Regions from separate parts of the Paraburkholderia sp. RL17-347-BIC-D genome, predicted to be linked through region 1. Evidence: riboswitches for the same ligand, from Rfam matches in the RefSeq annotation. Region 1 holds a riboswitch; the other holds the start of a gene.
The links. A riboswitch is a leader RNA that binds a small molecule or an ion and turns the genes downstream of it on or off. The one in region 1 is predicted to bind glycine.
Positions count from the first base shown of each region.

Region 2: it holds a riboswitch for glycine, as region 1 does, so the genes downstream of both, P0D96_RS17695 (D-amino acid dehydrogenase) here and gcvT (glycine cleavage system aminomethyltransferase GcvT) in region 1, are expected to answer to the same signal.

Region 1 covers NZ_JARESS010000003.1:171,141-174,725, reverse strand. Annotated here, with positions in the region: gene gcvP (aminomethyl-transferring glycine dehydrogenase) at 1-249, opposite strand, end outside; gene gcvH (glycine cleavage system protein GcvH) at 321-701, opposite strand; gene gcvT (glycine cleavage system aminomethyltransferase GcvT) at 766-1,884, opposite strand; glycine riboswitch at 1,965-2,118, opposite strand; glycine riboswitch at 2,153-2,253, opposite strand; gene P0D96_RS06305 (hypothetical protein) at 2,403-2,753, opposite strand; gene P0D96_RS06300 (oxidoreductase) at 2,949-3,585, opposite strand, start outside.
Region 2 covers NZ_JARESS010000011.1:220,622-224,206, forward strand. Annotated here, with positions in the region: gene P0D96_RS17685 (acetate/propionate family kinase) at 1-578, shown strand, start outside; gene P0D96_RS17690 (BON domain-containing protein) at 582-842, opposite strand; gene P0D96_RS17695 (D-amino acid dehydrogenase) at 966-2,177, opposite strand; glycine riboswitch at 2,362-2,455, opposite strand; gene P0D96_RS17700 (LysE family translocator) at 2,666-3,298, shown strand; gene P0D96_RS17705 (MFS transporter) at 3,314-3,585, opposite strand, start outside.

The DNA.
Region 1 (3,585 bases):
GAGCGCTTCCGCTTCGCTCTTCGGTTGCGCGAAGGGGCCGAGCGGCAGCGTTTCGGTGCGGCGGATCGTCTTCGGAATGACGGCGTCGATCAGCGCGGCGCGCGACGCGAAGCCGAGGGCTTCGAGCATCGCGTGCTGGTCGGCCGCGTCCGGGCCGATGTGCCGTTCGGCGAAGGCGTCATGCACTTCGAGCGCGGCGAGCGAGAGAGGAGTGCGGTTCATCAGACGATCCGGGTGTTCGAGCTTCATGGGTGTTCCTGGCGGTGCGGCTGTCCGTTCGAAAAGGACGCCGCACCTGTCGGGTTAAACGTAAAGGTGAATCAGGCGCCGATTGACTTGGTGTACGCGTCGGCGTCGATCAGACGGTCCTGCGTGGCGTCCGCAGCCGGCTTGATCTTGAAGAGCCAGCTTTCGTACGGCGTGCTGTTGACCGAATCAGGCGTGTCGGCCACGGCGGTGTTCGCTTCGATGATTTCGCCCGAAACCGGCGCGTAGATATCGGAAGCGGCTTTCACCGATTCGATGACGGCGACGGTGTCGCCTGCCGTGACGGTCTTGCCCAGTTCCTGGACTTCGAAGAAGACGATGTCGCCGAGCGCTTCCTGCGCGTGGTCGGTGATGCCGACCGTCAGCGTGCCGTCCGCTTCGGTGCGGACCCATTCGTGCGATTCGGTGTATTTCAGATCGGCCGGGATGCTCATCGGATGCTCCTATGCGGTGTGATTCGGTAGTGACTTGAAAAAAGTGGACGAACGCGCCGGTTGCTTAAACCGCGAGCACTTTGCCATTGCGCACGAACGGCAGTTTTACCACGCTTGCAGGGACGTTTTTGTCACGAATCTGAACGTGCACGGTGTCGCCCGGCTGCACGCCCTTCGGCACGCGCGCGAAGGCGATCGATTCCTGCATGGTCGGGGAAAAGGTGCCGCTGGTGATTTCGCCTTCGCCCTGCGGCGTGACGACTTTCTGATGAGCACGCAGCACGCCTGCCGCCTTGCCGTTGTCCTTCAGCAGAATCAGGCCGACGAACGCGGCCTGCGAACCGTCCGCTTCCAGCTTGCCTTTGCCGACGAAGTCACGCGGCGAGGTGAGGTCGACGGTCCAGGCGAGGCCGGCGTCGAGCGGCGAGACGTTGTCGTCCATATCCTGGCCGTACAGGTTCATGCCGGCTTCGAGGCGCAGCGTGTCGCGCGCGCCGAGACCGGCCGGGCGCACGCCTTGGGCTTGCAGCGCGTTCCACAGCGCTTCGACGTGATCCGCCGGCACGATGATTTCGAAGCCGTCTTCGCCGGTGTAGCCGGTGCGGGCGACGGTCAATTCACCGAACGGCGTGTTTTCGATGCGAGCGGCGTTGAAGGGCTTCAAGGCTTCCGTGGCGGCGCGCGCGGCCGGCACGGTTTGCCAGACTTTTTCGCGTGCGTTCGGGCCTTGCACGGCGACGATCGCAAAGTCGCGACGCGGCGTGATGGTCAGGCCGAAGCCGCCTTCGGCGTTGAGCTGGCCGAACCAGGCGATGTCTTTATCAGTGGTGCCAGCGTTCACGACCACGCGGAAGTGATCTTCGCCGAAGTAATAGACAATCAGATCGTCGATCACGCCGCCGTCCGGGTTCAGCAGGCAGGAGTACAGTGCGCGGCCGAGCGTTTGCAGTTTGGCGACATTGTTCGCCAGCGCGTATTCGAAGAAGGCGCGCACGCGCTCGCCGGTGAAATCGACGACGCACATGTGCGAGACGTCGAACATGCCGGCGTCGGTGCGCACGGCGCGGTGTTCGTCGATTTGCGAGCCGTAATTGACAGGCATGTCCCAGCCGCCGAAATCGACCATGCGGGCATTGAGCGCACGGTGGGTGGCGTGGAGCGGGGTGTGTTTGAGTTGGGTCATGGGGCCTCGGGCATCTCGCGAAACAAAAAAGGCCATGCGGCGCTACGCCTCGCGGCCTTCTGGCTGCGAGCGTGGTCCTGCATGACCCCTCTGTCCTCGATACCTGAGAGATTGCGCCACCGTGATCACATTGACGTGCCGCGGTGAAACGCGCGCCCCTTCGGTGGGCAGCTTGCCAGAATCTGCTCGATTAAACGATGCAGACGGCTACTGCCGCTCTCCAGAGTGCGAAAAACGAGTGCCTCGATGTTGCCTGGACGCGGGTTTTTCGACGCGGTCGGTCCTTTTGCCTGAGAGTTTGCGGGTGTGCCCCTTCGGCGGCGCGGCCTGCGATTTTCAGCGGCCAGCGCGCTCTCCCGACGCGTGCGGCGAATGTACGCGAGGGCCGGGGGCTTGTCAAATAAAGGCCCGCGAGCGGCGCGGCGGTTGACGCACCGCTCTCGCGCCTGTCAAAAAAAGCGCGGGACGTGATGCCGCGCTCGTGCCGCTTTTGGTGCCTGACCTGACGCGTGGCGCGACTATTCGCCGATGGCGTGCGCCGCGTTGTCCAGCTCCTGATTCAGCACGCGCTGTTCGTCGCTGGAGAGGCCGCCGCCATGTTGCGCGGCCATGTCGTGCGCTTCCTGACGGATCACGTCTAGACGATGATGCAGCGCGCCGCCTTGGGGCGGCGGGTAATAGCCCTGATTCACGCGGTTGTCGATCCGGCGGCTGAGATTGTCGATGCGGCCGTCGACCTGACGCAGGCGCTGATCCGCGATCTGTTGCGGGTTGGGACGAGGCGCCGGCTGGGGTTGAGGCGCCACCACACAGGCGGCGAGGGAACTGAGCAAGGCGCACGCGGCGAGCGCGCGGATAGTACGGGGCATGGACTCTCCGGAAGTCATTGTCGTTGTGTGGTGCTACCCGGCAGCAACGGATGACTGCCGGGCCGCGCTGACCGGCAGCGCGGCCTTATTTGTAACGTTATGTTCCTTTCGGGCTTGTCAGGGTTTGGCCCGCGCGGCATGGGTGGCGAGTGCTATTTTAGGTACACAAGCCGTTTCGACATGCCGGCCAAATCGTCAGCGAATCCGCTCAAACGGCAGCCGGACGCCTTCTTCCGAACTGCGCGCCGCAAGCTCGATAACCGTCATTACGTCGACGGCGTCCTGTGCGCTGACCGGGAATTTCACGCCGTGCTGGATGGCGTCGGCCACCGCGATGTAGAACCCGGTGTAGTCGCCATTGCGCGTCGGCAACTCGCGCTCGACTTCCTGATCGCCTTCCTGCACGCGCAGCACACCGGCGGCATTGCCGGCGCCGAAACCCTCGTCGCCCGGCCGCAGGCCCGCCTTCAACTGATCTTCCTGCGTATCGAGGCCGTATTTCATATAGCTGCCGCGCGTGCCGTGAATGGTGAAGCGCGGCGCGACCAGTGCCGTCAACGCGCTGGCGTGCAGCACCACTTCGAACTCACCGTAGCCGAGCTGGATATGCACGTAGTCGGGTGCGCCGGCGTCGTCGCGATGCGTGCGCACGGTGGCCGACACGGTTTGCGGCGCGCCGAACAGGGCCAGCGTCTGGTCGATCAGATGCGGCCCGAGGTCCAGCAGCAAGCCGCCGCCGCGCGACGCTTCCTCGCGCCAGCGCTGTCGCACCTCCGGCCGGAAACGGTCGAAATGCGATTCGTATTGCGTGATCCGTCCCAATTCGCCGCTC
Region 2 (3,585 bases), on a different contig from region 1:
GGCTCGGCGCCGACTTGCCGGCGCGCGCCGTGTTCGCGCATCTCGGCAACGGTTCGAGCGTGTGCGCGTTGCGCGACGGCCAATCGATCGATACGTCGATGGGTTTGACGCCGACCGGCGGCGTGCCGATGGGCACACGCAGCGGCGATCTCGACCCAGGCGTGCTGCTGTATCTGATGCGCGTGGAGAAGCTCGACGCCGGCGCATTGGAGACGCTGCTGAATCGCCAGAGCGGCCTCGCCGGTTACGCGGATGGCGAAAGCGATATGCAAGCTCTGGAAAAACGCGCAGCAGCGGGCGATGCCAATGCGTCACTCGCGCTCGATGCGTTCGCGACCGCCGTGCGCAAGACGATCGGCGGCTATGCGGCGTTGCTGGGCGGAATCGATTTGCTGGTGTTTACCGGCGGCATCGGCGAGCACAGCGGAGAGATTCGCAGGCGCGTGTGCGACGGGCTGGCTTTCATGGGGCTAACGGAAAGCGATCCGGCGGGCAAGGTGAGGGCGATTCACACCGAAGAGGAAAAGCAGATCGCGCGGCATTGCCGCATGCTGCTGCGGCAAACGCAGACCGGCTGACCTTCACCTTGCCTTGACGACGGTGTGATCCGACACGCCCGTTACGCCGAACAGGCGTGTCACGTCTTCGAGCGCCGCGGTGCGTTGCTGATCGCGTTGCAGTTCGCCGCGCAGCGTGATGCGGCCGCGCGAGACGTGGACTTTCACGGCGTGTTCGGGGACCGCGGCGTCCCAGGCGAGACGCCGGGTCGCCTCCGCGGCGATCTGCGCGTCGCTCAGGCGTGCGCCGCCTGCCTTGTGGTTCGCTGCACGGGTGTAGGGCATGGAGTTCTCCGCGGCACTGATGCGTATGGGGAGAACACTAGCAGAAGTGGCGAATTTTGCATTCGGCGGCGGCAGTGGTGACATCGCGCTACCGCCGCCTGCAAAACCCTGCGTCAGCAAGCGCTACTGAATCGCGCCCGCCAACACCTGCGCCGTCGCGGCCGACAAGGTCCAGCCCAGATGTCCATGCCCGGTGTTGTAGAACACGCCGCGCCGTTTGCCGCGGCCCACCTTGGGCAACATGCTCGGCAGCATCGGCCGCAAGCCCGCCCACGGAATCACGCGCGAGGTCGACACCTCGGGGAAATAACGCCGCGTCCAGTCCACCAGCCGCGCGATGCGGTCCGAACGGATATCGCGGTTGAAGCCGTTGATCTCCGCCGTGCCGGCCACGCGAAAACGATCCACGCCGAGCCGGCTCGTGACGATCTTCGCGCTGTCGTCGAGCAGGCTCACCCACGGCGCGTGCTGCTGGCTGAGTTCGTCTTCGAGACAGACGGTGATCGAATAGCCTTTGACAGGGTAGATGTTCACGTGATCGCCCAGCATCGAGGCGAAATCGCGGCTCTTCACGCCCGCGCACACGACGATCCGCTCGAACGCGAACCGCTGCGACTCGCCTTCGAGATCGACCGTCAGCGTAAAGCGGCCCTCCGCCGGCTGCTCGATCGACGTGATCTGCGCATCGTAATGAAACTCGACGCCGTGCCGCACGCACGCCTGAGCGAGGCCGCGCGTGAACTTGTGAATATCGCCGGTCGAATCGGATGGTGTGAAAAAGCCGCCGTAAAAATCGCCGTGCAGCGTGGGCTCGATGCCATGCAGCTCGCTCGCCGTCACCGGATTGCGGTCGAGCCCGCCTTCGCGCAGCAGTTCGTTCACCTTGCTCGCGGCGTCGAATTCCTTGCGGGTCTTGTAGATGTGCAGAATGCCGCGCCGCTCCAGATCGAAGTCGATGCCTTCGGTCTCGGCGATCGAAAACAGATGTTCGCGCGCGGCAATCGCGAGCCGCACGGTTTCAACCGTGTTCGTCCGGTAGTGCGGAATCTCGCGCAGGAATTCGCCCATCCACGAGTACTTGTGCCAGGTGGGCGCGGGGTTGAGCAGCAAGGGGGCGTCGCGCGTGAGCATCCAGCGCAGGCCTTTCATGACGGTGGCCGCGCTGTTCCAGACTTCGGCATTGCTGGCGGACAACTGGCCGCCGTTGGCGAACGAGGTCTCCATCGCCGCATAGCGATGGCGCTCGAAGACGGTGACGTGGTGGCCGCGCTGAGCGAGGGCGTGAGCGGTCGTGACGCCGGTAATGCCGGCGCCGATAATGGCGATTCGTGACATGACATGGTCCAGAGTAGTTGAGCATCACCGGTGTCGATTTCGTGTCGAAACCGGCGTCGATGCCCCATCTGTCCATGTACCTGAGAGTTTCTTCCCCGCGGCAGCCGGGCCCGATGCGAGCCGTGTGCGGGGAATCCCCTTCGGTGGGCGCACAGGGTAGTCCAGTGCGCCGCTCTCCAGATGTTCCTGCTGCGCGGTCCTTTTGCCTGAGAGTTTCCGGGGCGGTTGCTCCGTCGGCGTCGTCACGAACGTCTGACGATCTCTCCCGCGCTTGCATTGCAGAACGGCTCGACAATACCGTTCAAAAAATTTCACCGCAAGTCTTTCCTGCTATGCACTGCGCAAGCGGCGGTCTGAAACTGCTTGAGTGGAGATGAAGGCGGGACATGCGTCGCTACGAATTTTCGGGCCCGTATGTCGCGCCGGAATGGCCGGCATCGGCTATATTTGGCGGCACCGCCCAACCTTCATTTGCAGAGGAGAATGACGTGCCCGCTTTCCCAACGCTGCTCGCCTTCGGTCTGGTCTCGCTCGGCATGGTGCTCACGCCGGGGCCGAACATGATCTATCTGATCTCGCGATCGCTCTGCCAGGGGCGGCGCGCGGGCCTCGTTTCGCTCGGCGGTGTCGCGCTCGGCTACGTGTTCTACATGTTCTGCGCCGCGTTCGGCATCACGGCGCTGCTGTTGACGGTGCCGTACGCGTACGACGCGTTGCGCTTCGGCGGCGCGCTCTATCTGCCGTATCTGGCGTGGCAGGCGGTCAAGCCGGGCGGCCGTTCGCCGTTCCAGGTCCGCGATCTGCCGCACGACAGCCGCCGCAAGCTGTTCACCATGGGCCTCGTCACCAACCTCGCGAACCCGAAGATCGCGGTGATGTATCTGTCGCTGCTGCCGCAATTCATTTCGCCGGGGCACGGCAGCGTGCTTGCGCAGTCCATTGCGCTTGGCTGCGTGCAGATCGTCATCAGCGTGACGGTGAATGCGCTGATCGCAAGCATGGCGGGTTCGATCGCCGTGTTTCTCGCCGGCCGTCCGGTGTGGCTGCTGGTGCAGCGCTGGCTGATGGGCACCGTGCTCGCCGGACTCGCGGTACGCATCGCGTTCGATTCGCGTCGTTGATTCGCTTCAGACGCGCTATCCGTTGCCCGATGAGCCAGACGCGGCACCCGAGCCTCTGAACACCCAGCCGTTGAACAGCGCCCCGCAGAGCATCAACGCGCTGGTGATGAGGAACACCGCCTGCATGCCGAAATGCGCGCCGGCAAAGCCGCCCGCGAGCGGACCCGCCACCTGGCCCGCGTAATTCGCCGAAGTCGCATAACCGAGAATGTAGCCGGCCGAGCGGTCGGGCACGTTGTGGCGGATCACGCTCGTGATCGACGGCAGCAGGCCGGCCAGCGCCAAGC